3 regions of the Pantoea sp. E2023-21 genome follow, and region 3 is predicted to be linked to each of the others. Evidence: predicted binding sites of a transcription regulator. Region 3 holds the regulator's gene; each other region holds the start of a gene.
What was found. The regulator PurR, encoded in region 3, represses purine synthesis genes. The targets are predictions, from matches to a motif close to CANGCAAACGTTTGCNTG.

Region 1: a site for PurR is predicted at 7,519-7,536, ahead of purT (formate-dependent phosphoribosylglycinamide formyltransferase). Genes of this name have one in related genera too.
Region 2: a site for PurR is predicted at 1,704-1,721, ahead of ACRQ84_RS17170 (nucleoside-specific channel-forming protein Tsx). Genes of this name have one in related genera too.

Annotation. Positions count from the first base shown of each region.
Region 1 covers NZ_CP195344.1:1,423,222-1,433,646, forward strand. Annotated here, with positions in the region: gene ACRQ84_RS06765 (hypothetical protein) at 1-1, opposite strand, end outside; gene ymcF (cold shock small protein YmcF) at 204-347, opposite strand; gene cspE (transcription antiterminator/RNA stability regulator CspE) at 350-562, opposite strand; gene ACRQ84_RS06780 (YebY family protein) at 1,875-2,222, opposite strand; gene copD (copper homeostasis membrane protein CopD) at 2,256-3,137, opposite strand; gene copC (copper homeostasis periplasmic binding protein CopC) at 3,141-3,518, opposite strand; gene ACRQ84_RS06795 (DNA polymerase III subunit theta) at 3,672-3,902, shown strand; gene exoX (exodeoxyribonuclease X) at 3,906-4,574, shown strand; gene ACRQ84_RS06805 (prolyl oligopeptidase family serine peptidase) at 4,568-6,631, opposite strand; gene ACRQ84_RS06810 (tellurite resistance TerB family protein) at 6,771-7,412, opposite strand; gene purT (formate-dependent phosphoribosylglycinamide formyltransferase) at 7,574-8,752, shown strand; gene ACRQ84_RS06820 (bifunctional 4-hydroxy-2-oxoglutarate aldolase/2-dehydro-3-deoxy-phosphogluconate aldolase) at 8,831-9,472, opposite strand; gene zwf (glucose-6-phosphate dehydrogenase) at 9,661-10,425, opposite strand, start outside.
Region 2 covers NZ_CP195344.1:3,668,524-3,678,948, reverse strand. Annotated here, with positions in the region: gene ACRQ84_RS17180 (response regulator) at 1-217, shown strand, start outside; gene ACRQ84_RS17175 (sensor histidine kinase) at 214-1,572, shown strand; gene ACRQ84_RS17170 (nucleoside-specific channel-forming protein Tsx) at 1,958-2,824, shown strand; gene yjdN (VOC family metalloprotein YjdN) at 3,042-3,473, opposite strand; gene ACRQ84_RS17160 (LysR family transcriptional regulator) at 3,552-4,454, opposite strand; gene ACRQ84_RS17155 (amidohydrolase) at 4,568-5,881, shown strand; gene ACRQ84_RS17150 (M20 family metallopeptidase) at 5,878-7,323, shown strand; gene abgT (p-aminobenzoyl-glutamate transporter) at 7,516-9,036, shown strand; gene ACRQ84_RS17140 (MFS transporter) at 9,227-10,425, shown strand, end outside.
Region 3 covers NZ_CP195344.1:915,034-925,458, reverse strand. Annotated here, with positions in the region: gene eptA (phosphoethanolamine transferase EptA) at 1-963, shown strand, start outside; gene ACRQ84_RS04450 (TetR/AcrR family transcriptional regulator) at 1,003-1,599, shown strand; gene ACRQ84_RS04445 (alkene reductase) at 1,650-2,747, shown strand; gene gloA (lactoylglutathione lyase) at 2,849-3,256, shown strand; gene rnt (ribonuclease T) at 3,364-4,032, shown strand; gene ACRQ84_RS04430 (Grx4 family monothiol glutaredoxin) at 4,068-4,403, opposite strand; gene ACRQ84_RS04425 (C40 family peptidase) at 4,768-5,559, shown strand; gene ACRQ84_RS04420 (cytochrome bd-I oxidase subunit CydH) at 5,616-5,705, opposite strand; gene purR (HTH-type transcriptional repressor PurR) at 5,979-7,004, shown strand; gene punR (DNA-binding transcriptional activator PunR) at 7,001-7,912, opposite strand; gene punC (purine nucleoside transporter PunC) at 8,022-9,224, shown strand; gene cfa (cyclopropane fatty acyl phospholipid synthase) at 9,527-10,425, shown strand, end outside.

The sequences.
Region 1 (10,425 bases), 510 kb from region 3:
TCACGTTGACTTCTCACGTTATTACGATGATTTTATTTATCAGCGGAAAATATAGCACGTGACATCACGCTCGATTAGAGGAATAAGCAAGCAAAAAGGGAGGGTTATGCATAAAAAAAGCACTGCCGGAGCAGTGCTAGTAATACTTGAATCAAGCAATTGCCTGATAAGCCCTAATAATTATCAGGGCAGAGCATCCGCTATTATGCAGTTTTCAACACAATCATTGATGATTTGCAGAAAATACATTTAGCACCATGTGGGTTCATTTTCGTAATATCGAACGCAGAGGTGCGATATTGTGAACTCTGGCAGTGCGGACATCTTAAACGATTATAAATGCGAATAATTACAGACCTAATACATTTGTTGCAGACGGACCTTTAGGGCCATCTTCAACTGAAAACTCAACGCGCTGACCTTCATCAAGTGAGCGATAATCAGTGCCCTGGATGGCTGAGAAGTGGACGAATACGTCCTTGCTGCCATTTTCAGGAGAAATAAAGCCGAAGCCTTTTTCTGAGTTGAACCATTTTACCGTTCCAAGAATTTTGTTAGACATAATTTTTACCTTTTAAATGAGCCTATTGGCGTAAGGGCCGAGTTGCAGATACGAATCAGAACTTAGGATAAGACTCAAAGAGAAAGGGCTTGAAGCGGCACTAACTGGGATGAGAAATACAATGGGAACTAACCTTCTAACTGTCTGCTATTCAGACCGACGAAGCATTAACGCATTTATCAGCATCACACGCAAGCAAAAAGATTTTTTATTTTATACATGAAAATATATGAATTAGCGCCTATAGCAGGTTAAGCAAAGGTTCAATTACCCTTATTTTTCTGGATGAATAGCGAAAATTTAATTGCTAACCATCACAAGTTGCATTGCGAAAGCAGAACGTACGCGGATGCCTGACCTATCATTACAGTGCAAAGGGTTTCTATTTTAGAGGATTCGAATGTATGAACAGATGTCTAAGCGGATTGTTCGTCATAATTAACGTGATAATGTTGTCTGGCTGCTATCACGCTGAGCGACCTATAGGGCCTGACGGACGTCCCAATGTGCAAACTGAACAGCCAGCGCCAATTGGGCCAATGAGTAAGGGACCGGTTGGTCAACCGCAAGCCTAATCGCGGCAAAAAAACCCACCGAAGTGGGCTTAGTTATCAATCAGGCTGCTTGTCCCCTGACTCTGGTGCCAGACTTTCATCATCTTTATCGTGCTCATCTGGCTTAGCCTTCGCATCGTCTTCAAGCTCATCAGCTTCAATCGGTCTATCAGACATAAATCCCCCTCGGTTGCTTAGAACATTAAGCGTAGGAGGCTGGAGGAAAGTAAGCCTAGCGCGTCAAATCAATTACCCTGCATGAAAGTAATCCCATCACTCAGACTCGAAATTCTTGCCGCTATTTACTCGTGATGAGCGAACAGTTGTTAAGGCATGCTTAAAGGGAAAGCTTCAGCCTGAATATGCTAAGACATGGATGTCTAAGATAAAAACATATCGATGATTTGAACGGACTGGAATTTGGGTGGTCAGGTATAAGTGATGGTTTAGACCGGATATGACGATTTTGGGAAAATTTCGGACATTTCATTTTTTCTTGTTATATATCAACGGCATAAAAAAAGACCGAATACGATTCCTATATTCGGTCCAGGGAAATGGCTCTTTGAGAGCCGTGCGCTAAAAGTTGGCATTTTTGCAGGCGAGGACGCCTTGCCATTTAAAGGTAGTTGAGGATTGCTGCTTTTCCAGCCAATCATCATATTTGGTACCGAAAGGTGACAACTCTGTGATCGCGCAGACAGAAGAGGAAAACAAGCGTAGCGGCTAAAAGGTGCGCTACGCCTGAAAAACGAAGGTTACTTACCGCAAAGTTGCTGGGCGCGATCGATGATCGGCTGCAGGCTCATTTTCTGGCCTGGATGCGCTTTATCTTCGGCTACGATGGTGTCAATCGATTGTAGCGTGCCCTGCCCGGCGGTTTTGCGCGCATAGGCTTTATCGTTGAGCGGATACTGCAGCAATGTGCCCGGATTAATCGCGAACAGCGCGCCGTCTTTCTCGCAGGTCAACATCACCTCTTCGCGGGTGAAGGGCCATTTATCTTTTCCAATCTCAAAACGGCTGACGGTAATAATCTGTGCCGCCATCGCCTGGCTGCATAGCGCCATCAATACGCAAGCTGGAATCAGTTTCTTCAGCAAAATATCGACCTCATTTCATCTTCTTTAATGACACATTCAGGCCGGTGACAGCGTGGCAAACACGCTGACCAACCCAATAACAATAATGGCCAGCAGCAGCTCAAGCTGCGTCAGGCGAATAAACAGTTGCGATGCATTACTGGCCGCCAGGCGAAAGCGCGGCACCAGCAAGTAGCGATTGGTCAACGCGATAGCGATCATCAGCATGACGAGTAGCACTTTCACTACCAGCAGCTTGCTCCACAGCGTGGGTTGCCAATTCAGCGGTGAACCGGCAATCAACAAGCTATTAATGATGCCCGTTAACAGCGCTAACGCCACGGCCAGGTGTCCGTAGCGCGAGAAGCGCATCATGCAGCGGATCGCATCGGTGCGAACGGCAATCTGGCGCGCTTCCTGCATCAACAATAACAGCGGCAATAATCCGCCCGCCCAGAATGAAGCCGCTATTAAATGCAGCGCGTGATTGCCTTGTTGCAGCACGCCGGGCCAGCCATCATGCATCGCGGCATGCCCCACGCCCGCTAAGGCGATGAGTTGCATTAGGCCGCTACACAGCAGCAGATTTTGGCGCAGCGTGCCACGCAGCAGCAGTGCCAGCGTACTCAGCAGTGCAAAAGCGATTTCCCAGCGCCAAACCTGGCCGAAACGCGTGCTGAGCACGGCTTGCCAGGTTGCGCTATCACTGACATTACGCCATTCGCCGCTCATTAAGCCGGTTTGCGTCGCCAGCATTAACACGGCACTCAACAAACTCAGCATTGCGCTGGTGCCCAGGATGAGGAGTAAACGCTGCGCCAACTGAGCACGATAGCGGCGCGGTGCCAGCAATGCAGTATAAAAGGCGCTGCCCGCAAGCAACAAAACCGACATAAAGTGCAGCGCGCGCAGGCTAATCCACAGCGTGCTCAGGCTCATCAATCACTTCACGCTGAATACGTAGCTGCCTTTGGTTTTATGACCATCCACAGATAGCACATGCCAGTTCACCTGATAACTGCCCGACGGCAGCGGTTGGGCAATCGGGACAATCAGCTGGTCATGCTGCTTATTGTTCAGTTTGGCCTTCTCGACCGCCACCGGCTGGTGTTGCGCATTGAGCACTTCCACACCGCTAAACGCCGGTTCAACGTCTTCAGTAAAGGTTAACGTCAATTGCTGCGGTGAATGCTCAACCACGGCTTTGTCAGCGGGAACCGGGCTTTTCAGGTGAGCATGAGCCAGCGCAAACTGGCTAAAGGCGAGCGTGGATAACGCCAACAACAGCGCCACAACCGGGTTAAACGCAGTTTTCTTCATTACTTCTTCCCTTATATATACGGCAAACCACCGCAAACGTGGCAGCAGGATACGCCGCCGATCTGCGGGTGTCGAGACTTGCGGTGCGATCCAATCCCCTTGATCCCTGGGTCTGAAACCATTACTTTTGCCCCTGTTTATCAGGAGAAAAGCATGAGCCAAAACCTTGCCCTGCTCTCGCAGGAAGAGAAAGACAAAGTGAATGTCGATCTGGCCGCCGCGGGTGTTGCCTTTAAAGAGCGCTACAATATGCCGGTGATTGCCGAAATGGTGGAACGTGAGCAACCCGAAGCGCTGCGTGACTGGTTTCGTCAGCGTTTAATGAACTATCGTCAGGCTTCGCTCAGCCTGTCGCGCCTGCCCTACGAACCTAAGCAGAAGTAATCTATGTTACGTGTTATTGATACCGAAACCTGCGGCCTGCAAGGCGGCGTGGTTGAAGTGGCATCGGTGGATGTCATTGATGGTCAGATCGTCAATCCGATGAGCGACTTAATCTGCCCGGATCGCCCGATCAGTCGTCAGGCGATGGCGGTACATCGCATTACTGAAGCGATGGTGATCGGCAAACCCACCATTGAAGAAGCGATTGGCCGCTATCACGGCAGCCCACATTACGTGGCGCACAATGCCAGTTTTGATCGCCGCATGTTGCCCACCATGCCGGGCGAGTGGATTTGTACCATGACGCTGGCGCGCCAGCTGTGGCCCGGGATTAAATACGGTAATCAGGCGCTGCGTCATAGTCTTAAGCTGGAAGTCACGCCCCCGGCCGAACTGCATGCGCACCGCGCTTTGTATGACTGTTACGTCACCGCGGCCTTGCTGATCCGCATTATGGAAACATCAGGCTGGAACGCAGAGCAGATGGCGAACTTGTGCCAACCCGCACCTGTGAGCGGCGATGTGTTCCCGTTCGGTAAATATCGCGGTCAGAGTATTGGCAGCATCGCGCGTAAGGATCCAGGCTATCTGCGCTGGGTACTGGAAAATGTGCGCGATTTGCGCCCACCGTTACGGCAGGCGCTGCGCAAGTATGTGAAGAGCGATCAGTAATCGACGCGGTCTGGCAAACTACCCTGCGCCAGGCCGATCAGAAAAGTGAACTCCTGCGCTACCCCTTCATAAGCTTTGAAACGCCCCGATTTACCGCCGTGACCGGAATCCATCTCGGTGCAGAGTAACAATAGCGAATCGTTGGTCTTCAGCTCGCGTAGTTTCGCTACCCACTTGGCCGGTTCCCAATACTGCACCTGCGAATCGTGCAGGCCGGTGGTCACCAGCAAATGCGGATAGGCTTTAGCCTCAATGTTGTCATACGGGCTGTATTCACGAATGGTGTGATAGAACTCAGCCTGCTCGGGATTTCCCCACTCATCGTATTCGCCGGTGGTGAGCGGAATCGACGGATCGAGCATGGTGGTGACCACATCAACAAACGGCACCTGTGCCACCACACCGTGGAACAGATCTGGCGCCATGTTGACCACACCGCCCATCAGTAATCCGCCAGCGCTACCGCCCATCGCGTAGAGCTGCTGGCGATTGCCATATCCTTTCGCCACCAGCGCTTCGGTGACATCAATAAAATCGGTGAAGCTGTTGATTTTATTCTTCAGGCGCCCGCCGTCATACCATTGCTGTCCGAGTTCGCCGCCGCCACGCACATGTATGATGGCGTAGACGAAGCCGCGCTCCAGCAAGCTGATGCGGCTGGTGCCGAAGCTGGCGTCCATGCTGCTGCCATAGGCACCGTAGCCATACGCCAGCAACGGATTTTTGCCGCGCTGGAAATGCTTGCGGTGGTAAACCAGTGACACCGGAACCTCGGTTCCATCACGCACCGTGATCCACAGATGCTCGCTTTTATAATCCTCAGATTTAAAGCCCGGTACCGGCGTACGCTTCAGGACACGGCGATCGCCGGTTTCCATGTTCAGTTCAAACAAGGTTGTCGGCGTGGTCATTGAGGAATAGCCGTAGCGCAACGTGTCGCTTTCCGGCGAAGGATTGTAAGCCAGCCAGGTCACATAGGCCGGATCGTCAAAAGCGATACCAAAGCTTTCACCGCTCTCCCAGTTAATCTGCCGTAACGTATTCACACCGTGCTGCCGCTCTTCGACCACCAGCCAATGGCGGAACAGCTGGAAGTCTTCCAGCACCACGTTGTCACGCGCCGGGATCAGCGATTGCCAGCGCGCTTCCGCTAGCCACGCGCTGCGATAGAGGCCGAAGTTTTTGCCGTCGCGATTCGAGCGAATGTAGAACTGGTGGTTGTAGTGATCAATGCTGTATTCGTGGTCCCGGCGACGCGGGCAAAACGTTTGCGGCTGCGCATCCGGATATTCGGCATCGATCAGCAGAATCTCGCTGGTGGTAGTGCTGAACAACGCGATCAGAATGAAGTGCTCAGAGGTGGTTTTGTGCACACTGAGGTGGAAGGCATCATCCTTTTCCTCATACACCAGCTGATCGTCAGATTGTGGATGACCGAGTTCATGGCGCCAGACCTGATACGCCAGCAGCGTTTTCGGATGCTTACGCACGTAATAGAGCGTGCGGGAATCGTTGGCCCAGGCAACGCTGGATGAAGCATTGGTTAACACTTCTGGATACCAGCTACCGCTCTGCAAATTACGGAAGCGAATGCCATACTGGCGACGCGACAGAAAATCTTCAGCTAAGGCCATCACCTGATTATCCGGCGTAATCGCTAGCGCGCCCATGGTGTAAAAATCGCTGTGTGATGCCCGCTGGTTGCCATCGAGCAGCAGTTGCCAGGGCTCATCGGCTGACACATCGATCGGTTGTCGGAAATAAGCGGGATATTCATTGCCGACTTCATAGCGGCTTTGATAGCGATAACCGTTTTTCACATACGGCACCGAATGATCCTGCGGTGGAATACGGTCGACGATCTCTTTCAGCACCCTTTCCTGTAACGGATTTTGTGACGACATCATGGCGCGACCGTAATCATTTTCGGCATGCAAATGGGCCAGCACCTCAGGATTCTCGCGGTCGTCATCACGCAACCAGTGATAATTATCGATGCGCGTTTCACCGTGCAGATTCATTGCATGGGGGATTTTTTTCGCGTGTGGCTGATTCATTAGGCTCTTCTCCCTGAAGGACAACATTCTGCAAGCGTGGCACTAATCGCGCGCGATGCCAAGCTGCGCGCATCATCACACTGCGCGGGGTAAGCCAAACATGAGAAGCGAAGGTTACGGACGCAACCTTCGCACAGCGTTACGCGGCTTTCTCAGCGTCGATATCACGCTGAATGCCGTCGCGTACATCTTGAGGGATTTTCAACGCATCGCCGAGCGCAGAGAGATAGCTGCGCTCCATAAAGTGATCGACATCGATGGCTGCACAGCTGAGGAAATAGAGCTCCAGGGCCTCTTCTTCGTTTTTGACGTCGGCGGCCAGCCAGTTGGGATCGAGCGGGCGATTCATCGCCTGCTGAATTAACGTTTCGGCTTGTGCGCCGTAACCCGCTTGCTGGATGTTTTTTTCAATCGCTGCGCGCTCTTGATCGTCGATATGACCATCACTTTTCGCCGCGAACACCAGCGCCGTGACTAAACGTGCGGCACGTTGATCCATGGGCGTTTGCAGCTGGCCGAAACCCGCTTCATTCTGATGCGTTTCACGTATACGCTGTTTGTATTTATTCCACAGCAACGCGCCAGCCGCCGCGCCGCCGCCTAACAGCAATGCTTTGCCGCCGTATTGGGTCAGAAGCTTACGCGTGGATTTACTGCCGACCAGCAATCCTGCCAGCCCGCCTAATGCGCCGGGTGCCAGCATGTCGCTTAATCCGCCAGATTTTCCATCACCGCCCTTTTTCGCCAGCACGGATTGAATTTGCTGTAGCCAATTGCTCATCGTTTGACTCCTGTTGAATTTTCCGTCCTCCATGCTGCCGCAGGCTGTGTCAGTTAACGTCAGAGCGGGAAAAGTATGGCAAACCTGATGTTGGCGAAAGCGTGAGTACGCAAACGTTTTCGTTTATACTGCGCCCGCATTTTGACTGCTAAGGTGAAATTATGACGACTCTCGGAACCGCGCTGCGCCCTGCCGCTACGCGTGTCATGCTGTTAGGTTCAGGCGAATTAGGCAAAGAAGTGGCACTTGAATGCCAACGTCTTGGTGTGGAGGTGATCGCGGTGGACCGTTACGCCGATGCACCTGCCATGCATGTGGCGCATCGCAGCTATGTGATCAACATGCTGGACGGCGACGCGCTCGCTACACTGATTGCGCAGGAAAAGCCGCACTTTGTGGTACCGGAAATTGAAGCTATCGCCACCGAAAAACTGCTGGAACTGGAAGCACAAGGCCAGAAAGTGGTGCCGACCGCACGCGCCGCACGTCTGACCATGAACCGTGAAGGCATTCGCCGTCTGGCGGCGGAAGAGTTGTCCTTGCCGACCTCAACTTATCAGTTTGCTAATAGCAAAGAGAATTTTGTTGCAGCGGCGCATGCCATTGGATTCCCGTGCATCGTTAAGCCAGTGATGAGTTCATCCGGTAAAGGTCAGAGCTTTATGCGTGAAGCCAGCCAGCTGGATAAAGCCTGGGATTATGCGCAGCAAGGCGGACGTGCCGGTGCCGGCCGCGTCATCGTTGAAGGGGTGGTGAAGTTTGATTTTGAAATCACTCTGCTCACCATCAGTGCAGTAGATGGTATCCATTTCTGCGCGCCGATTGGTCATCGTCAGGAAGAGGGTGATTACCGTGAATCCTGGCAGCCGCAGCAGATGAGTGAACTGGCACTGCAACGCGCACAGGATATCGCCGCGAACGTGGTGAAAGCGCTTGGCGGTTATGGCCTGTTTGGCGTTGAGCTGTTTGTGTGTGGCGATGATGTGGTGTTCAGCGAAGTCTCGCCGCGTCCGCATGATACCGGCATGGTAACGTTGATCTCGCAGGATCTGTCAGAATTTGCGCTGCATGTGCGCGCCTTCCTCGGCTTGCCAATTGGCGGCATCCGTCAATACGGACCCGCGGCATCGGCAGTGATTTTGCCGGAGCTGAACAGCCAGAACGTTGTGTTCGGGAATATCGAAGCCGCGCTGGGTGCCGGATTGCAACTGCGTCTATTTGGTAAGCCGGAAATCGCCGGTCAGCGCCGTTTGGGTGTGGCTTTAGCGACCGGTGAAAACACCGATAACGCTATCGCACGCGCCGTTGCCAGTGCGGCAGCGGTGAAAGTGGCAGGCTAGGTTAAAAACGAAGAGGTCGCCATCATTGGCGACCTACAATCCTCAGGTGCGCATTCCTGCGCACTTTCCAAAACGCCGTTAAGCGCGTGCTCCTTCAACCGCTTCACGCGCCAGACGTGTGATACGGTCCCAGTCGCCGGTTTCCAGCGCATCATTGGGTACCAGCCACGAACCGCCAATGCAAAGCACGCTTTTCAGCGCCAGATAATCACGGTAATTGGCTGGTGAGATGCCGCCCGTCGGGCAGAAACGCACCTGCGGGAACGGACCGCCAATCGCTGACAGCGCTTTCACGCCACCATTGGCTTCCGCCGGGAAGAATTTGAACTCACGCAGGCCATAATCCATGCCGGTCATCAGTTCTGAAACCGTGCTGATACCTGGAATTAATGGCACCGGACCTTCAACCGCCGCTTTCAGCAGCGACTCGGTCAATCCGGGGCTGATGACAAATTGCGCACCCGCGTCCGTCACTTCTTTTAGCTGTTGCGTGTTAATAACCGTGCCCGCACCGACAATCGCTTCCGGTACTTCTTTAATCATTGCGCGCAATGCGTCCATCGCCACCGGCGTACGCAGCGTCACCTCCAGCACACGCACGCCGCCTGCCACCAGCGCTTTCGCCATCGGTACCGCATGTTCAAGCTTGTTAACCACGATGACCGGCACGACCGGGCCAGTTTTCAGGATCTGTTCTGCACTTGTTTTCCAGTTCTTCATCACGTTTCCTTAGTTGCATCAGCCCGGCATATGGCCACGCTGTCAATAATTGGGCTCTACCATACAAGATCGGCTTGAGCGGCGTCCATGGGATATCAAACTTTTTTGAAACTGGGGTTCAGTTTTTAGAAAAAAGGGATTTTGGACAAAAAAAAGCCCGCACAGTTGGCGGGCTTAGGATTGCGTCTTTATTCGAACTCGTTCCAGGAACGGCCATCACGCGTAATCATCGCGACAGAGGCAACCGGTCCCCATGTCCCCGCCTGATAGGGCTTCGGCGCTTCGGCATCGGCGTTCCACGCATCAATGATGGAATCCACCCAGCCCCATGCGGCTTCAACTTCATCACGACGCACAAACAGCGCCTGAATACCGCGCATGGTTTCCAGCAGCAGACGCTCGTAGGCATCCGCCAGATGCGACTGGTTAAAGGTTTCCGAGTAGCTTAGATCCAATTTAGTCGTCTGCAGTTTGTGCTTGTGATCGAGTCCCGGCACTTTATTCAGAATTTCGATATCCACACCTTCGTCCGGCTGCAGACGGATGGTCAGCTTGTTCTGCGGCAGTTCAGCATACGAATCCTTGAACAAGTTCATCTCCGGGTTCTTGAAGTAAACCACCACTTCGGAGCATTTGGTTGGCAAGCGCTTGCCAGTACGCAGATAGAATGGCACGCCTGCCCAGCGCCAGTTGTCGATATCCACGCGGATGGCGACGAAGCTCTCCGTGGCGCTCTGCTTGTTGGCGCCCTCTTCTTCCAGATAGCCCGGCACTTTTTTACCCTGCACAAAACCCGCAGTGTACTGACCACGTACCGTCTTCTCGCGCACGTTAGTCTGATCAATTCGGCGCAGTGAGCGCAGCACTTTCACCTTCTCATCACGAATCGCATCCGCGCTTAAATCAGACGGCGGCGACATGGCAATCATGGTGAGGATTTGCAACAGGTGGTT
Region 2 (10,425 bases), 1.3 Mb from region 3:
GCAGCTTACCGCGCGCGAATATGCCCTGCTCTACGCCTTGCTGGAGCGACCGGGCGCCATTCTTTCACGTGAACAGTTAGAAAACCGCATTTACGGCTGGGGCGAAGAAGTCAGCAGCAACGCGGTTGATGTGCTGATTCACGGTATGCGCCGTAAACTGGATAACGAAGTGATTCGCAACGTACGCGGGCTCGGCTGGCGGGTTCCGGCAATATGAAACCTTTCACCTTTATGCGCTCACTGCGTAACAAACTGCTCACCACGCTGGTGATTCTGCATCTGGCCATGATTGGCGGTGTAACCTGGTATTTCTATCATTGCTACGGCGATATGATGGGCACCATGAAGGACGACCAGCTCGCTAAGATTGCCGATGCGTGGGCCACCAGCCAGCGTATGCCCGCCCTGATGCCGATGGTGATGCATGCCGAAAAATTAAAAAGCACCTACATTGTCCAGTTATGGGATACCAATAATAAACTGCGCGCCAGCTCGTGGCCTGATTTACACGCGCCGCTGCAAATGAAAAAAGGCTGGCACGATCTCAAGGTCGGTGACTGCGGAGATGACTGCGAATGGCGCGTATACACGCGTCCCGGCGAGCTGGGCAGTGAGATCGGGAATATTCAGGTCCTGCACAACATCGGCTACATGAAAAGCCTGATGCTAAAACGGGCGCTGTCGGCCATCATTCCGTTGATGCTCATGATGCCGCTCTCACTGCTGGTCATATGGCTGGTGGTGCGTGCCATTACGCGCGATTTACGCGTGGCTTCACGTCATATCGCTGCGCAGGAAACACTGCATCCGCATACGGTTTCTCCCGATGGCTTGCCGGATGAAGTGCTGCCGCTGGTGGCGGCTTACAACGCTTTGCTGGATAAACTGCGCGCGGCCTGGTCATCACAGCGTCAGTTCCTTGAGGATGCGGCGCACGAACTGCGCACGCCGGTCACCGCAGTAACCTTGCAGCTGGAGAACCTGCGGCAACATATTCAACCCGGTGAAGCCAGCCGCCAGTTCGATCAGCTGGAAGCGGGCGTTACGCGTACGCGCCATCTGGTGACGCAGCTACTGAATATCTCACGTCAGGAAGATCAATCGGTGGTCGCCACGGTGGAAAGCATCGAGCTGGACGATCTGCTGAAAGAGAGCATTGAGCAGCTGATGGTGGTGGCGGATAAGCGCGGTATTGATATCGGTTTCAACGGCACGACGCACTATCGTCTGCACGCCAGCCGCTCCGATCTGCGCAGCCTGTTCGATAACCTTATCGGCAATGCGATGCTGCATACACCGGAAGGCAGTCTGGTGGATGTGCTGCTGCATCGCGTCGGCAATCATACCGTGGTGGATATCGTGGATAACGGGCCCGGCATGGCAGAATCCTTTATTGAGCGCGCCTTCGACCGCTTTACTCGTTCGCCGGATGTTCAGGCGCAAGGCAGCGGTTTAGGGTTGTCGATAGTGCGCAGCGTGGCGCAGAAACATCAGATGCAGGTTGCGCTGTCGAACCGCCATGATCCACAAGGTCAGATTGCTGGCCTGCAGGTGCGCGTGACCTTGCCATAACTCACACCGTGCCGTTGCGGCGCAATTTATTGCGCCTTATTGCAGCGAAACGGTGCTCATCAAAAGGGCGCGCGATAAATCGCGCCGCTACATCCTTTTCCCACATCTAACACGTTTCCAGCTGTACGCGACACGTAAACGGTTGCGGGGTTCCGTTCGCCACACGACATTTATGTGATAACGATCACATTTCCAGTGAATCAAACTGCAACACTTTTTGACAAACGTGACCAAAATCTATTTTCTATGCCTCTGTTACAGGCACATTACGCAAACTTGAAAATCTGGCGCTGCAGACCGGATACGACAACACACTGCCCATCCCTGGGATCGATTTCACCCGATCGCGGCGTCAGCCCGGCGATCACAAGCATGTGGTAAAATAATGAAATATAAATCGTTGATAGCAGGCGCTTTATTGGCCAGTGGCTTAACTGGTACAGCACAAGCGGCAGAAAGCGATCCGCAATACGTTTCTGATTGGTGGCATCAGAGCGTTAACGTGGTGGGCAGTTACCACACCCGTTTTGGACCTCAGTTCAATAACGACGTGTACCTCGAATATGAAGCCTTTGCCAAAAAGGATTGGTTCGATTTCTACGGCTACCTCGATCTCACCAACTTCTTCGGCGTGGGCAACAGCAACGCTAACGGCGTGTTCGACCACGGTTCGCCGATGTTCATGGAAATTGAGCCACGTTTCTCTATCGATAAGCTGACCGGCACCGATCTCTCTTTTGGTCCGTTTAAAGAGTGGTATTTCGCCAACAACTACATCTATGACATGGGTCGCAACAGCGATAACCGTCAGAACACCTGGTACATGGGTCTTGGCACCGACATCGATACGCACAGCGATATCGGCCTGTCGCTGAACGTTTACGCTAAATACCAGTGGGAAAACTACGGTGCGGCGAACGAGAACAGCTGGGATGGTTATCGCTTCAAGGTGAAATACTTTGTACCGATTACCGACCTGTGGGGCGGCAAGCTGAGCTACATCGGCTTCACCAACTTCGACTGGGGTTCGGATCTGCGTGACAAGTCAGATCGTTCACGCACCAGCAACTCGATTGCGTCCAGCCACATACTGTCGCTGAACTATGATCACTGGCATGTTTCCACCGTGGCGCGTTACTTCCACAACGGCGGCCAATGGGCTGACGGCCAGGAGCTGAACTTCGGCAAAGGTCCATTTGAAGTGAAATCAACCGGCTGGGGTTACTACCTGGTGGTGGGTTACAACTTCTAATCGAGTAAAACGGTCGCTATTAGAGGATGCGGTTGGTTAAACGGTCGCCATGAGAGTGTGCGATTGGTTAAACGGTCGCCATTAGAGGGTGCGGTTGGTTAAACGGTCGCCATTAATGGCGACCCTACAATGTAGGGTGCGCATTTATGCGCACCGTTTTAAGGTCGGTGAAGAAAGCCAATGCATTTACGCGCACCTTGTCGCAAATCGTACCCTCTTAACTCTGCGGTTTATACGCATTCACCATCCACGGCACGCCGAACTTATCGGTTAGCATGCCAAAGCCATTGGCCCAGAACGTGGGTGCCCAGCTTTTTGTCACTTCACCGCCCGCCGACAACGCATCAAACCAACGCTTCCCTTGCGCTTCATCCGGCGTCGATAAACTCACAGCAAAACCGCCATACGCCGCCTGTGGCGCGCCGTCACTTAGCATAATTTCGCCCTGCCCGATGCGCAGATGGGCATGCATGATCTGCTCCGGCGAAAAGTGCACACCCGAGAGGCAACCTTCATCTTCCACCGGCGTCTCATCCGGCATGTCGCCATAGGTCATCTTAAACAGTAGCTCGCCGTCGGTGGCAGCAAGATAGAAAGCAATCGCCTCTTCACAGCGGCCGCTGTAGAACACATACGGGGTAACTTGCATGGTCTGTACTCCAAAAAGGGAACGCCAGTTGCAAGTGTAGTGTGCATTATTTATACCGTTGCGAGCCGGGCCGCACTCTTACCTTTGCTGACAATAGCGACGGAACAGTTGCGCCATATAGGCGCTCATCGGCGTCAGCGCGGTGTCTTTGCGTTGAATTAAATAGAACGTGGCTTTCGGCAGCGGTTCATCAAGTTCGAGAGAAATTAGCTGGCCGCCGTGCGTGGGGTCTTCAATCACGTCGCGCGAAATAATGCTGACAAAATCGCTCCGCGCCACCAGGCTGGTGCAAGCCATAAAGGTCTCGCAGGTAACGATGATGTTAGGCGCCATACCTCGCTCGCCGAACAGATCGTGCAGCAGCCGATAATAGCTCCCCTGCGGTGTCGGCATCGTCCAGTCGCAATGCTGCAGCTCGGCCAGCGTGCGGGCATGCGCCAGCGGATGCCCTTTGCGCATCACCACCTGGTAATCGCGCTCCATCAGCCGTTCAAAAACTAACTCCTGATCGAGATGATTTTTATCGTAGGTATTGATAGTGAAATCCAGCTCACCCTGGCGCAGCTCATGCACCATCGAAACCAGCTGACCTTCAACAATCCGCACCTTCACCAGCGGATACTCGCGGTGAAACTGATTGATCACCTGCGGCATGACGGTGCGTGCAATGCTGCCGCCCACGCCGATATTAACGCGCCCACCGGCTAATCCCAGCCGCTGCTGAATATCTTCCTGCGCCACCCGCAACTCTTCCAGCACCAGGCTGGCATGCTGAAAAAAGTTATCACCGATATCGGTCAGCGTAACGCCCTGCTGACGCCGCTCAAACAGGCGTGCGCCCAGCGCCAGCTCCAGTTCCTGAATTGCTTTGGTCAGCGCAGGCTGTGAAAGCCCGGACAAACGGCTGGCGGCGCGAATGCTGCCCTGACGCGCCACGTCAACAAACGCGCGCAGCTGATGAAGTTTGAGGTTCGCAGACATAGTTTGGTGATAACCGTTGTTTATCAGTAGCAAGATATTCGCATCTTATGCGCGCTAAAACCAATGTGTAGATTCGGATGAATGCATAAAAAACCAACACAAAGGAAATGCCGATGAAAACCCTGTCTGACCTCGTCAACGCGCGCATCCCGCAGATGCAAACCTGGCGTCGCGATCTGCATCATTTTGCCGAATCGGGCTGGCTGGAGTTCCGTACCGCCACGCTGGTGGCAGAAGAGCTGCATCGTCTTGGTTATCAACTCAAGCTGGGCCGCGAGGTCATCGATGCTGAATCGCGCATGGGGTTGCCCTCTGCTGAGGTGCTGGCGCAGCAGGAAGCGCGCGCGCTGGAGCAAGGCGCATTGCCGCAGTGGATTAAACACTTCTCAGGCGGATTTTGTGGCGTGGTCGCCACGCTAGAGACCGGTCGTCCGGGGCCGGTGATGGGTTTCCGCGTTGATATGGATGCGCTCGATCAAAACGAAAGCCGCGCCGCCGATCATCTGCCAACGCGGGAAGGCTTTGCCTCCTGCAATCCCGGCATGATGCACGCCTGCGGCCACGATGGACACACCACCATCGGCCTGGCGCTGGCGGGTGTGTTGATGGAGATGAAAGCGCAGCTGAGCGGCACCCTCAAAATCATCTTCCAGCCAGCTGAAGAAGGCGTACGCGGCGCCAAAGCCATGGTGGCGGCGGGCGTGGTGGATGATGTCGATCTGTTTACCGCCATCCATCTCGGCACTGGCGTGCCAGCCGGAGAAATCGTCTGCGGCAGCGACAGCTTCCTCGCCACGACCAAGCTGGATGTGAATTTCACCGGCGTTGGCGCACACGCGGGCGGCAAACCGGAAGAGGGCCGCAATGCCCTGCTGGCGGCGGCGCAGGCCACGCTGGCGCTGCACAATCTGCCACAACACAGCGGTGGCGTGGCGCGCGTCAACGTGGGCGTATTACAAGCGGGCACTGGACGCAATGTGGTGCCCGACTGCGCGCTGATGAAGGTGGAAACGCGCGGCGTCAGCAATCAGGTTAACGACGATATCTATCAGCAGGCGCTGCGTGTGATTGCCGGTGCGGCGGCGATGTACGGCGTGGAGTATGACGTCAAGCTGATGGGCGGCGCGCGCAGCTGCACACCGAGCCAGCCATGGGTTGAGTTCATCCACCAGCAGGCCGAAACGCTGGGCATTTTCACCTCGGTGGTCGATACGAAAAAACAGGCGGCGGGTTCCGAAGATGCCACTTACATGCTAGAGCGCGTGCAGCAGCGCGGCGGCCAATCCTCCTATGTGATTTTCGGCTGCGCACTGGCGGCGGGCCATCACAACGCGAAGTTTGATTTCGACGAAGCGATCATGGCGACCGCGGTTTACACGCTGGCGACGCTGGCACTCAATCAAGCACAGTTTGGAGGCCAGCGATGAGCCACAGCGAATTTATCGATCGCTACATCAACCAAAACCAGCCGCGTTTTACCGCCCTGAGCGATGCCATCTGGGACGTGCCGGAAACCCGCTTTGAAGAGACCCAATCCTCCGCACTGCTGGCCGATGCGCTGGAGCAGGAAGGCTTTACCGTTGAGCGCGGCGTCGGCAACATCGACACCGCCTTTGTCGCCAGCATTGGCAGCGGTAAACCGGTGATCGCCCTTCTTGGCGAGTTCGATGCGCTGGCCGGTTTGAGCCAGCAATCGGGTTGCGCCACGCCGCAGCCGCTGGTGGAGAACGGCAACGGTCACGGCTGCGGCCACAATCTGCTCGGCACCGCCGGTTTGGCCGCCGCTTTCGCCATCAAAGCCTGGTGGGCAGAGCACGGCCAGCGCGGCACGCTGCGCTTTTACGGCTGTCCGGGCGAAGAAGGCGGATCCGGCAAAACCTTTATGGTGCGCGAAGGCCTGTTTGACGATGTGGACGCGGCAATCACCTGGCATCCCGAAGGCTTCAGCGGCATGTTTAACCTCAGCACGCTGGCCAATATCCAGGCCGCCTTCCGCTTCAAAGGCGTGGCGGCGCACGCGGCCAACTCACCGCATTTAGGACGCAGTGCGCTGGATGCGGTGACGTTGATGAACACCGGTGCCAACTTCCTGCGCGAGCACATCGTGCAGGAAGCACGGCTGCACTATGCGGTGACCAACGCGGGCGGCGTCTCCCCCAATGTGGTGCAAGCCGATGCCGAAGTGCTGTACCTGATTCGCGCGCCACAGCTCGATCAGGCGCAGGACATTTATCAGCGCGTCATCAACATCGCCAAGGGCGCGGCCCTGATGACCGACACGCAGATGACGGTGCGCTTCGATAAAGCCTGCTCCAATTACGTCCCGAATCGCGCGCTGGAGAGCGTGATGGAGCGCTATTTGCATCAGTTTGGTTTGCCTGACTACAGTGAAGCGGAACAGGCATTTGCCAGCGAGATTCGATCCACGCTCAGCAAAGACGATCTGCGCAACGCGCGCCTCAATGCGGCGCGCACCGGCGGTGAAGCGGGCATCGCCTGGACCGAGGCGCTGGGCGATAAGGTGTTAATGGATGAAGTGGCGCCTTATGCAGTGACACGCGAGATCCTTTATGGCTCAACCGATGTGGGCGATGTGAGTTGGGTGACGCCAACCGCGCAGTGTTTTGCGCCCTGCTTCGCCTTTGGTACGCCGCTGCACACCTGGCAACTGGTGGCGCAGGGCCGCACGTCTATCGCGCACAAAGGCATGTGTCTGGCCGCCAAAGTGATGGCCGCCACCGCGCTGACCTTGCTGCAGGATGACGAGGCGCTGGCGCGTTGCCGCGATGAGTTCCAGCGCGTGCGCCGCGAGCAGGCATACGTTTGTCCGATTCCTGCTGACGTAACACCGTCGAAATTAGCGTCCTAAGCAGTAATAAGCACCATCCGTAGCGGCGCGATTCATCGCGCATTTGAATGGCGACTCCGTGCCCATCCAGATATTGCGCAATAAATTGCGCCGCTACGATATGTACGAGCAGTAAAAACGACCTTAAAACAAAAAAATATAGCCCCCAAGCGGGCATGCAAACATCACAAGACGACTAACGAGGATTGACCTATGGAAGCCACCACGGAGAACCGCAGCCCCGGAAAGCTGTTTAGCTGGATTGAACGCGTTGGCAATAAAGTGCCAAACCCATTTTTACTGTTCGTCTATTTGATTGTGGTGCTGATGGTCGCGACTGCCCTTCTCAGCAGCCTCGATGTGGCGGTGAAAAACCCAGCCAACGGCGAAATGGTGCGGGTGAACAACCTGCTGAGCACGACCGGGATCCAGTGGATCCTGCCCAACATCATCAAAAACTTCAGCGGTTTCACGCCGTTGGGATCGATTCTGGCGCTGGTGATTGGTGCCGGTCTGGCGGAAAAAGTTGGCCTGCTGCAGTCGTTGATGGTGAAAATGGCCTCACGCGTGAGCCGTCGTTACGCCAGCTACATGGTGCTGTTTATTGCTTTCTTCAGCCACATCTCTTCCGATGCCGCGCTGGTGGTGATGCCGCCACTCGGCGCGCTGATCTTCCTCGCAGTGGGACGTCATCCGGTGGCGGGTTTAATGGCGGCGATTGCCGGTGTGGCGTCCGGTTTTACCGCCAACCTGCTGATTGTTACCACCGATGTGCTGCTGTCGGGCATTAGCACCGAAGCCGCCAAAGCGGTGAGCGACACCGTGCACGTTAGTGTTATCGACAACTGGTTCTTTATGGCCAGCTCGGTGATTGTGCTAACCATCGCCGGGGCGCTGCTGACCGATAAGTTTGTCGAGCCGCGCCTGCCCGCGTGGAACGGCGGCAACAACGATCGTCTGCCGCCGCTCACCGCGCTGGAGAATCGCGGCCTGAAAGCCGCCGGTATCGCCGCGCTGATATTTATCGCGTTGCTGGCGCTGCTGGTGGTGCCAGAACACGCGCCACTGCGCAATCCAAAAACCGGCGGCATCATTCCCTCGCCGTTTATTCAGGGCATTGTGCCGATCATCATCCTGTTCTTCTTTGTGGTGGCGATTGCCTATGGCGCGGTAACGAAGCAGATTCGCCGCGCGGATGATATCCCGCAGCTGCTGGTAGATCCGATGAAGAGCATGGCGGGCTTTATTGTGATGGTGTTTCCGCTGTCGCAGTTTGTTGCCTTCTTCAACTGGAGCAACATGGGCAAATTTATGGCCATCGGCCTGACCGATGTGCTGGAGAGCGCGGGCATTAGCGGTGCACCGGCGTTTATGGGCTTGATGTTCCTGTCAGCGTTCCTGTGCATGTTTATCGCCAGCGGATCGGCCATCTGGTCGATTCTCGCGCCGGTGTTTGTGCCGATGTTTATGCTGCTTGGCTTCCATCCGGCGTTTGCGCAGATGATCTTCCGCATCGCCGATTCTGCGGTATTGCCGCTGGCACCAATGTCGCCCTTCCTGCCGCTGTTCCTCGGCTTCCTGCAGCGCTATCAAAAAGATGCACAACTCGGCACTTATTACGTGCTGATCTTCCCCTATCCCTTAGTGTTCTTTAGCACCTGGATTGTGCTGTTGCTGGCATGGTATGCGCTCGGCTTACCGATCGGTCCGGGCGTCTATCCCAGCCTGCACTAACCCTGCGCCACGGATGGCGATCACTTTTCTGTGAACTGCAACGTATGTTGCCAAAATGTCACCGTCCTGCCTCTCGGCAACCCGTACTGAATTTATTATCCTGCTATTCCTTCGCTTGCTAACGGTTAATTATTTTTAAAACCACTCTCAGCCGTCAGCGAGTTTTGCAAACACCGAGGTTTACATAACAATGACAACCATCACGTCGACAGGGATGGCGAACGATCACATGAGCGCGGATCGCCGCACCTTAGCCGGGCGCATAGATGCGCTGCCCTCATCCGCCGGCTTATGGCGTTTTATCACGCTATTGGCGCTGGGCGGCTTCTTTGAGCTCTACGACCTGTTTGAAACTGGCTACATCAGCTCCGGCCTGGTTGCGGCGGGCGTGTTTCATACCGGTTCTGCGGGTGTATTCGGCATCGCCGATCAGGCCGCATTTGCCTCCGCCACTTTCCTCGGTCTGTTTGTCGGCGCCAGCCTGCTGGCACCTTACGCCGACCGCTTTGGCCGCCGCCTCACCTTTATGTGCGCGCTGGCATGGTACGGCGCATTTTCGCTGCTAATGGCGTTCCAGCAGAGCGCGGAGATGATCATCCTGTTCCGCTTCCTGGTGGGGATTGGCCTTGGCGTCGAGCTGGTGACCATCGACACCTATCTTTCCGAATGGGTGCCGGCGCATCTGCGCAGCCGCGCGTTCGCCTACTCGTTCTTTATCCAGTTCCTGTCGGTACCGACGGTGGCACTGATGTCGTGGTGGCTGGTACCGCAAACCATCCTCAGCCTTGAAGGCTGGCGCTGGGTAGTGATTGCCGGTGCGGTCTGCTCGCTGGTGATCTGGCTGATTCGTAAAAACCTGCCGGAATCGGCACGCTGGCTAGCGCAGCAAGGGCGCCATCAGGAAGCGCATCAGGTGCTGAGTGCGATGGAGCAACGCTGTGGTATCTCTTCTCCCCTTCCCCCACTGGTGGGGGAAAGCCGGGATGGGGGACAGCAGGCAGCGAGCCAACCTAAACATGGCCGCTTCAGTGAGATTTGGGCTCCGGCGTATCGCAAGCGCACGCTGATGCTGGTGGTGATGAACTTCTTCCAGGCAATTGGCTTCTTTGGCTTCGGCAACTGGCTGCCGGCGCTGCTGTCGGGCAAAGGCGCTACCGTTACGCACAGCCTGCTGTATGCGTTTTTCATTACGCTGGCCTACCCGCTCGGCTCGCTGATTTGCAGCCGCTACGCCGATAAACTCGAGAACAAATGGCAAATCGTATTTTCATCGCTGATGACGGTAGTGTTCGGCACGCTGTTTGCGTTTATGACGAATCCGGTGCTGATGATCATCTGCGGTTTCCTGATCACCTACAGCAATGCATGGCTAACCTTCAGCTATCACGC
Region 3 (10,425 bases):
CCGTTAATCTCCGCAGCAACCAAAAAAACGCTGGTGGTGCTAGTCGTAGGGGAAACGGCGCGCGCCGGGAATTTCTCGTTGGGCGGTTACGCGCGAGATACCAATCCAGAACTGAAAAAACAGCAGGTAATTTATTATCGCAACGCCAGTTCCTGCGGCACAGAAACCGCCATATCGGTGCCCTGTATGTTCTCCAATATGCCACGCGCGCATTACGACGCTAATCTGGCGCACCATCAGGAAGGCATGCTCGACATCCTTGCCCATGCGGGCGTGAGCGTGCTGTGGCGCGAGAACGATGGCGGCTGTAAAGGCGCCTGTGACCGCGTGCCACACACCGATATGACACAGTGGAAACTGCCACAATATTGCCATGACGGATTTTGCCAGGACGATGTGTTGCTGCATCGTCTTGATAACTATGTTGATAGCCTGCACAACGACAGCATTATTGTACTACACCAAATGGGCAGCCACGGTCCGGCCTATTATCAGCGCTATCCAGCTGAATTCCGCCGCTTTACGCCCACCTGTGACAGTAAGCAGATTCAGGATTGCGATCATCAGGCGCTGGTCAATACCTATGACAACACCTTGCTGTATTCCGACGCGATGCTAAGCCGCACCATTGATAAGCTGAAAGGCCTGAGCGATCGCTTCAATGTAGCCTTGGTCTACCTCTCCGATCACGGTGAATCTCTTGGCGAGCGCGGAATGTATCTGCACGGTGCGCCTTATCTGTTTGCCCCTACGCAGCAGACACACATTCCTCTGCTGTTGTGGATGTCACCAGGTTACGCGGCGGTCAATCACATTAATGAAGCCTGTTTACGCCAGCAAGCAGCCGACGAAAACGTATCGCAAGATAATCTTTTCCATACGGTTTTAGGCATGTTCAATGTCCAGACCCAGCAATATCAGCCACAGCTGGACATGATCAGATCGTGCCAAACGGCTGCCTGAAGGTTGCGTTAGACTGACTGGTCTAATAACCTGCAACCCATGAATAAGACTCAGCCACGCAACGATACCCGTGAACACCTGCTCGCCATTGGCGAGCAGGTTTGTTTACAGCGCGGTTTTACCGGCATGGGATTGATCGAGATGCTGGCGTTGGCGGACGTCACCAAAGGCTCGTTTTATCACTATTTCGGTTCGAAAGAAGCCTTTGGCGTGGCGCTGATTGAGCGCTACTTCACCCACTTTCAGCAACAGATCGATCAGCAACTGAATCTGCCAGGCCTCACGCCGACTGAACGCCTGTTAGCGCATTTTCGATATGGCGAAAGGCTGTTTATCGAGCAGGGCCATATTGTTGGCTGCCTTGGCGTGAAGTTATCAGCGGAAGTGTGCGATCTCTCTGAACCGATGCGCGATGCGCTGCAACAGGGTGCGAATGCCATCATCGCAGCCTACACACGCTGTTTAACCGATGTGGCGGCTGAGCAGGCATTGCCCTATGACCAAACTCCGCAGCAGCTGGCGCATCGTTGCTACTTGTTGTGGCTTGGGGCCAGTTTGCAGAGCAAGATTTCCCGAGAATCAGGTCCGATTAGCCTGGCGCTCGACACCATCGAACAGTGGCTGATGAGTCACTGATTTTTAAAAATCCGCGTTACTAGACGACCGGTCTTCCTGGAGCAATCATTATGGCGAGTAAGCAGCTGTTCTCCCCACTCAAAGTGGGCGCGATTACCGTACCGAACCGCATTTTCATGGCCCCGTTGACGCGTCTGCGCAGCATTGAGCCGGGCGATATCCCAACGCCGTTGATGGCGGAATATTACCAACAGCGCGCAAGCGCCGGTTTAATCATCACCGAAGCCACTCAGATCTCTTTCCAGGCGAAAGGTTACGCCGGCGCGCCGGGTCTGCACACACAGCAGCAAATTGCCGCGTGGAAAATGATTAACGAAGGCATTCATGCTGCTAAAGGTCACAGCGCCGTCCAGCTGTGGCATACCGGCCGCATTTCGCATAACAGCGTGCAGCCAGAAGGCAAAGCGCCTGTCGCACCCACCGCGCTGGCGGCGGGTACGCGTACTTCCCTACGCGCCGCGGATGGTTCTGTCTATCGTGAAGACACCTCAGTACCGCGCGAGCTGTCAGTGGCGGAAATTCAGCAAATCGTAAAAGATTTTGGTCAGGCCGCCGCCAATGCGCGCGATGCCGACTTCGACCTGCTGGAGCTGCATTCTGCGCACGGTTATCTGATGCACCAGTTCCTTGCACCTGACTCAAACCAGCGTACCGATGAGTATGGCGGTTCGATTGAGAAACGTGGCCGTTTCGCGCTGGAAGTGGTGGATGCAGCAATTGCCAACTGGTCTGCCGACCGCATTGGGATTCGCGTTTCGCCAATCGGTGCCTTCCAGAATCTGGAAAATGGCCCGGACGAAGAAAAAGCGGCGCTGTGGTATATCGCCGAGCTGGGCAAACGCGGCATCGCCTATCTGCACCTATCTGAGCCTGACTGGGCGGGTGGACAGCCTTACAGCGATGCCTTCCGCGAGAAAGTGCGTGCGCTGTTCCCTGGCGTCATCATCGGTGCGGGTGCCTACACCGTTGAGAAAGCCGATGATCTGATTGCTCGCGGCCTGATTGATGCGGTGGCGTTTGGCCGCGACTTTATCGCTAACCCGGATCTGGTGGCGCGTCTGCAGCAAGATGCCCCTCTCAACCCGCAACGTCCGGAAAGCTTCTACGGCGGCGGTGCGGAAGGGTATACCGATTACCCCACCCTGTAAGAAAATGGCTGCCGCCGTGGATTGGCGGCAGCGTTGTTTCATCAGTGTGTATACTAAGTTGTCTTGTCATTCACTGATGACGTTTTAAAAAAGAGGATGTTATGCGTTTACTTCACACCATGTTACGCGTTGGCGATTTGCAACGTTCCATCGACTTTTACACCCGCGTGCTCGGCATGCGCGTGCTGCGTCAGAGCGAAAACACCGAGTACAAATACACGCTGGCGTTTGTTGGCTATACCGAAGAGAGCGAAGGCGCGGTGATTGAGCTGACATACAACTGGGGCGTGGACAAATATGATCTCGGCAACGCCTACGGCCATATCGCGCTGGGCGTGGACAATGTGGCCGACACCTGCGAACGCATTCGCAGCGCCGGCGGCAACGTGACGCGTGAAGCGGGTCCGGTGAAAGGCGGTTCTACCATTATTGCGTTTGTTGAAGATCCAGACGGTTACAAAATCGAGCTGATTGAAAATAAACATGCCGGTCACGGCTTAGGCAACTAATGTTGCTCGTCAGCCTGCTAATTGCAGGCTGACTTCCCTCTCCTGCTGCACCCTCCTGCGATTTTTGCCATAATGCGCGCTGCCCTATTTATTGCCATGAGATCCTGATGTCTGAATCGAACGCTTTAAACGCTCTCCACCAACGCTTCCGCGGTTTTTATCCTGTCGTGATCGATGTTGAAACCGCTGGTTTCAATGCACAAACCGATGCACTGCTGGAAATTGCAGCCACAACGCTGAAAATGGATGAAGACGGCTGGTTGCATCGCGATGAAACGCTGCACTTCCATGTGGAACCGTTTGAAGGCGCCATTCTCAATCCTGCGGCGCTGGCGTTTACCGGTATCGATCCCACCAATCCGCTGCGCGGTGCGGTAAGCGAATACGAAGCGCTGCATGCGATTTTTAAAATGGTACGCAAAGGCACCAAAGACAGCGGCTGTAATCGCGCCATTATTGTGGCGCACAATGCCACTTTCGATCTTAACTTTGTCATGGCGGCCGCAGAACGCGCCAGCCTGAAACGCAATCCGTTCCACCCTTTCGCCACGTTTGATACTGCGGCATTAAGCGGATTAGTGTTGGGGCAAACCGTATTGGCGAAAGCCTGCAAAGCAGCGGGAATGGAGTTTGATAGTACGCAAGCGCATTCGGCGCTGTATGACACCGAGCAAACCGCGACGCTGTTCTGTGAGCTGGTGAATCGCTGGAAACGCCTTGGTGGCTGGCCATTGGCTTTCAGTGAAGAACCCGCTGACGACGCGTCCGTCGAATAGCCAAAGAAAAGGCCGACATGTGTCGGCCTTCTGCATTATTCCGCTTCTTTATACTTCTCAGCGGTCTCTTTCAGCAGCGGCTGAAGTTCGCCGCGCTGGAACATTTCCACGATGATGTCGCAGCCGCCGACCAGCTCACCATCAACCCACAGCTGCGGGAAGGTTGGCCAGTTCGCGTATTTTGGCATTTCAGCACGGATATCCGGGTTCTGCAGAATGTCCACATAGGCGAAACGCTCGCCGCATGCGGAAAGCGCCTGCACGGCCTGCGCCGAGAAACCGCAGCTTGGCAGCTTCGGAGAACCTTTCATGTACAGCAGAATCGGGTTTTCTGCGATCTGACGCTGAATTTTTTCAACAGTACTCATTATTGCCTTCCTTAATCCTTCACTTCGTGTTTGTTTATTGTAGCGATTTCGCTCCCGTACTGAAAACGGGATTTTGTGTTTGCGCCTGCTAATCGCCATGTTTGTTAAGTCAATTCATGACAAATAACATTTTCATATCATTAATTGGCATTAATAAATTAATAATTAGCAATAGTTTCGCTGGGTTAACCAGCTGAAATCGCTCATTTTTGCTACAGAATCAATCTGGTAACATATTAATGGAAAAAGGCCTTACCTTTTGGAAAAAAAGTGGATTAGAATTGCCTCGGCGCTGGTCACTTGATCAGATTTCTCTCACTTTGCCGCAGTCTGTGTTCATTCAGCCTGCTTAACCTGTAACCGGATTATGCGTCTACTAATTACGCTTTTCATACTGGCTTTAGCCCAACTGTTCTTTAATGTGGCTGCTGCATCTCCGCATGCACCCGTTAATGCCAGCTCGCTCAAAGCAGAGAAAAAGAGCGCACGTGAAGACGAGCGCCGCAAACGACGTCCGGTGAAAACCACCACAAAAAAATCGCGCCTGACTGCTGTCCAAAAATTCAAACTAAAAAAACAGACCAAAACAGAAACCGCGCTGCACAAAACCACCAGCAAAAAATCCCCGCTGAAACTTACCGCTAAGAAATACGGTCATCAACGCCTGGTGAAGAAATCTCCCGAAGTGGTGGTTGATGACGAAGCGGTTGCGCTTACCGGCATTAAAATGAGTAAGTCGCACCGCCAGCGTTATCAAAAAGCGCGTGAAACGGCGATGACCAAATTAATGGGGCAACTCGGTAAACCTTATCAATGGGGCGGCACCTCGCCACATACCGGTTTCGACTGCAGTGGATTGGTCTGGTACGCCTATAAAGATCTGGTGAAATTCAAATTTCCGCGCACCGCCAATGAGATGTATCACTTGCGTGATGCTTCCCCGATCAAACGTGAAATGCTGGAGAAAGGGGATCTGGTGTTCTTCCGCATTAACAATCGCGGCACCGCTGATCATGTTGGCGTTTATCTCGGCAACGGCAAATTCATTCAGTCGCCGCGTACCGGCAAAGATATTCAGATTAGCGCTTTGGGAGAGGATTACTGGCAGAAACACTATGTGGGCGCGCGTCGTATGATGACGCCAAAAACCATTCGCTAATTGTTGCGCAACAAACAGAAAAAAGCCGGATGCTGCACACAGCTCCGGCTTTTTTGTTAATGCATGATCGCGGTAAAACTGAAGGCGATAATCATCAACAGTGCGCCAACAGTGGTCATTAGCGCCAGCTTCAGGTCAGTATTCATCACAACTCCTTAGTCACACAATTAATGGGGTTAACGCGATTTTCGCACAGCAATCGGCAAAAATCTCGTGTTATCCGCGCGGGCTTGTTAGAATCGCCGCCTTTCGTTGCGCAACAGATTTTGCGCGTGCTGTATTTTCAGCATAATGAAGTGATTTCGTCTGCTATAACACCCCGTTTTGCCCGCCTTTTGGGCTGTAAAAGCGTTAGCAGACGCAAACGTTTAACAATATACTTATCAGTGAGTTGCGATAAGCCCAGGAGTACCATTTTCATGGCAACAATTAAAGATGTCGCAAAACGCGCAGGTGTCTCAACCACCACGGTTTCGCATGTCATCAACAAAACGCGTTTCGTTGCGGAAGAAACGCGTAACGCCGTATGGGAAGCGATCAAACAATTACACTACTCGCCAAGTGCCGTGGCGCGTAGTCTCAAAGTGAATCACACCAAAACCTTAGGTCTGCTGGCAACGTCCAGTGAAGCGCCCTATTTTGCTGAAATTATCGAAGCGGTGGAGAATCGTTGTTTCGAACGCGGCTATACGTTGATTCTCGGCAATGCGCACAACGATCTGCAAAAACAGCGCGCCTATCTGTCGATGATGGCGCAAAAGCGCGTCGATGGTTTGCTGGTGATGTGTTCTGAATATCCGGACGATTTACTGCAAATGTTGGAAGAGAACCGCAATATCCCGATGGTCGTCATGGATTGGGGTGCTTCGCGCGGTGATTTTACCGATACGGTGCAGGACAACGCGTTTCAAGGCGGCTATCTCGCCGGGCGTTATCTGATTGAACGTGGCCATCGCGATATTGGTGCCATCCCTGGCCAGATGGAGCGCAACACCGGCGGCGGACGTCACGCAGGATTTCTGCAGGCGATGAACGAAGCAGGCATTACAGTGCGCCCAGAATGGGTGGTTCAGGGCGACTTTGAACCTGAATCCGGTTATCAGGCAATGCAGCAGATTCTTAACCAGAAACAGCGCCCAACCGCCGTGTTCTGCGGCGGCGATATTATGGCGATGGGCGCAATTTGTGCCGCCGATGAGATGGGTTTGCGTGTACCGCAAGATATCTCGGTGATTGGTTACGATAACGTGCGCAACGCGCGCTATTTCACGCCTGCGCTGACCACCGTACACCAGCCTAAAGCCGAACTGGGTGAAAAAGCGCTGGAAATGCTGTTGGATCGCATCACCAGCAAACGTGAAGATCCACAAACCATCGAGGTTCAGCCTACGCTGATTGAACGTCGTTCAGTGGCGTACGGCCCATTCCGCGATTATCGCCGCTAAGCTGACACTTCGCTGAGCCATTCGTGGTTCAGCGTTTCAGCATCCCCCAGATAAGCCAGTAACCACTCAAGCGCCGGCGACGTGCGTTGTTCAGCCCAGCTGACGCAGCACGGACTATCAGGAAAGGCTTGCGGCAGCGACAGTTCGACCAATTTATGACTGTCCAGCAGCGGACGCGCCAAATGGCCCGGCACCATTCCAACGCACAATCCTGCCAACAAACACGCCATCCCGGTTTCCCATTCTGGCACCACCAGCCGCCGCTGATTATCTAGCGTCCAGGTCATACGGCGCGGCAATGCACGCGACGTATCTTCCAGCACCAGAGATGGCCACGCTCGCAACGTTTCATCATCCAGTTCAGTGCTGTTAACCAGTGGATGATCCGGGCTGACCACACAACGCCAATTCAGCGCGCCCATATCCTGAAACGCAAAACGTCCACCGACGGGAATTGCCTGCGTGGCGCCAATCGCGACATCTACCCGGCCATCGGCTAATGCATCCCACACTCCGTTAAACACTTCGTAGCTGATAATCAACTCCATATCGGGAAAATGACGATAGAAGTCCTTCACTAATTGCCGCGTGCGCTGCGGTTTTACAATGCAGTCAACCGCGATACTCAATTCACCGCGCCAGCCATTCGCCAGTTGTTGACACTGCCTACGCGTTGCCAGCATTTTTTTGATAACAGATCGCCCTTCACGAACGAAGTGCTCGCCGGCTGGTGTCATGACCACTTCGCGATGCTGGCGCTCAAACAGCGGTACCGCCAACCAGGTTTCCAGCTGACGCACGGTATAGCTGACGGCAGAAGGCACGCGATGCAGCTCCTGCGCGGCCGCGCTAAAACTGCCGGTGCGCGCCACGGCATCCACCACTTCAAGCGCATATTCTGACCACATATTTTTGCCTTCAAAAAATTTAACAGCTCCATGCAAATATTAGCGTTTCACAAAGCGCGTTGCATCCTTTTACACTCCCGGCGTTCAACCTGCCCAAAAGAGAATCAACATGTTGTCGTCTAAAGCATTTATGCCTTATCTCGCCGTGCTCAGCATGCTCGGCTTTCTTGCCACGGATATGTATTTACCCGCCTTTGGCGATATGCAGCGTGATTTTGCTAGCGCACCCGGCACTATCAGCGCCAGCTTAAGTCTGTTTCTCGGCGGTTTTGCCTGTGCACAGGTATTTTGGGGGCCGCTGTCGGATCGTTATGGACGTAAACCGATTTTACTGGCGGGTTTAGCCATCTTCGCCCTCGGCTGCCTGGGTATGCTTTGGGTAACCGACGTACGCCTGATGTTGGCGCTGCGCTTTGTGCAGGCCATTGGCGTGTGTGCTGCAGCCGTGAGCTGGCAGGCGTTGGTGGTAGATCACTATCCAAAAGCCAAAGCGAATAAAGTGTTTGCAACGATTATGCCGCTGGTTGCGCTGTCTCCTGCGCTGGCACCACTGCTTGGCGCCTGGCTTATCAGCCACTTCCACTGGCGCAGCATCTTTATCACGCTGACATTGGTCGCGGTGGTACTGCTGATCGGTACGCTGCAGTTAACGTCGGCTAAGCGCGAAAAAGTGGCCGGTGGTACACAACCTGGCTGGTTAACCTTACTGGGCACGCGCGTCTATAGCGGTAACGTCTTGATCTATTCTGCTTGCTCGGCGAGTTTCTTCGCCTGGCTGACGGGATCACCTTTCATTCTCGCCGCTGCTGGCCTGACACCGGGCGATATTGGCCTGAGTTATATTCCGCAGACTATTGCGTTTTTAATTGGCGGTTTTGGCTGTCGCACGCTGTTAAATCGTTATCAAGGTGCACAACTGTTGCCATGGTTGCTGGTGCTGTATAGCCTGAGCATCCTGAGCCTGTTTGTTATCGCCTTAATGCCTTCAGCGCCGCTGTTCGTATTACTCATGCCATTCTGCGGCATGGCGCTGGCCAATGGCGCGATCTATCCGATTGTGGTTGCCAGCGCATTAGCGCCCTTCCCGCACGCCACCGGCAAAGCGGCCGGATTACAGAACTTGTTCCAGTTAGGATTGTGCTTTGTCGCCAGCCTGTTGGTCTCTGCTGGCCTTGAGCAAGCGCTGTTTAACACGACTTTAGTGATGGTGGCCACCGTGGTACTGGCGTGGGCGGGGTTTGTCTGCCAGCGAGCAGTAAACGCACAAAGTGATATTGCCCACACTTCCCGTCCCTGCGAAGATAATCATTAAGGCAACGATTTTCGTTAGCAAACTAACGATCACCCGTTGAATATTGACCCACGTGAGCATATACTCAGTGGGTCAGTAATTCTGTATTAAATCAATAATATAAATGTAATACCTTTAGCGACCCTGTCGCGGGATGGCGTCTGCACGATACTCCAGTGTTACGTCCAACTTTTCTATTCAAATTCATACCTCTGTAAAACGTCGGATTTTTGGCGCACGGGTTTTCCGTGAGTTCTCTCACAGGTCTTGGGAAATTGGCTATTCTTTTTCTCAGGTTCAGATCGGAAGGTGATGGAGAAGCTATGAGTTCATCTGTTATAGAAGAAGTGAGCCTTGAAGAAAACCACTGGTATCGGATCGTCAATGAACTGCTAGAGCGCGCAGATATTGCAGTTAATGGCACTCGTCCCTGGGATATTCAGGTAAAGCATCCAGATTTTTTTAAACGCGTTCTTGAAAACGGTTCTCTCGGCTTGGGTGAAAGTTACATGGACGGTTGGTGGGAGTGTGAACAACTCGATATGTTCTTCCATCGCGTATTAAAACATCATCTGGACCAACAATTACCGCGGCATTTTAAAGATACGTTGCGCATTGCAGCTGCGCGTCTCACTAATTTGCAATCAAAAAAACGTGCCTGGATTGTCGGTAAAGAACATTACGATCTCGGCAATGATCTTTTCTCATTAATGCTTGACCCTTATATGCAATATTCCTGCGGCTACTGGAAAGATGCCGAAACATTGGAAAATGCGCAGCAGGCAAAACTGGATCTGATTTGCCGCAAGTTACAACTGGAACCGGGCATGACGCTGTTGGATATCGGTTGTGGCTGGGGCGGGCTGGCAGAATATGCGGCGCGCCACTATGGCGTAACGGTGCATGGCGTGACGATTTCAGCCGAACAGCAAAAAATGGCTCAACAACGCTGTGAAGGTTTAGATGTCACTATTTTGCTGCAGGATTATCGCGATCTTAATAATCAATATGATCGCATCGTCTCCGTCGGTATGTTTGAGCATGTCGGGCCGAAAAACTATGCCACTTATTTTGATGTTGCTGACCGCAATCTCAAGCCAGACGGCATATTTTTGCTGCACACCATTGGTGCCCTCACGACAGATATGAATGTCGATCCGTGGATTGATAAATATATCTTCCCGAACGGTTGTTTGCCGTCGGTTCGACAAATCGCGGACGC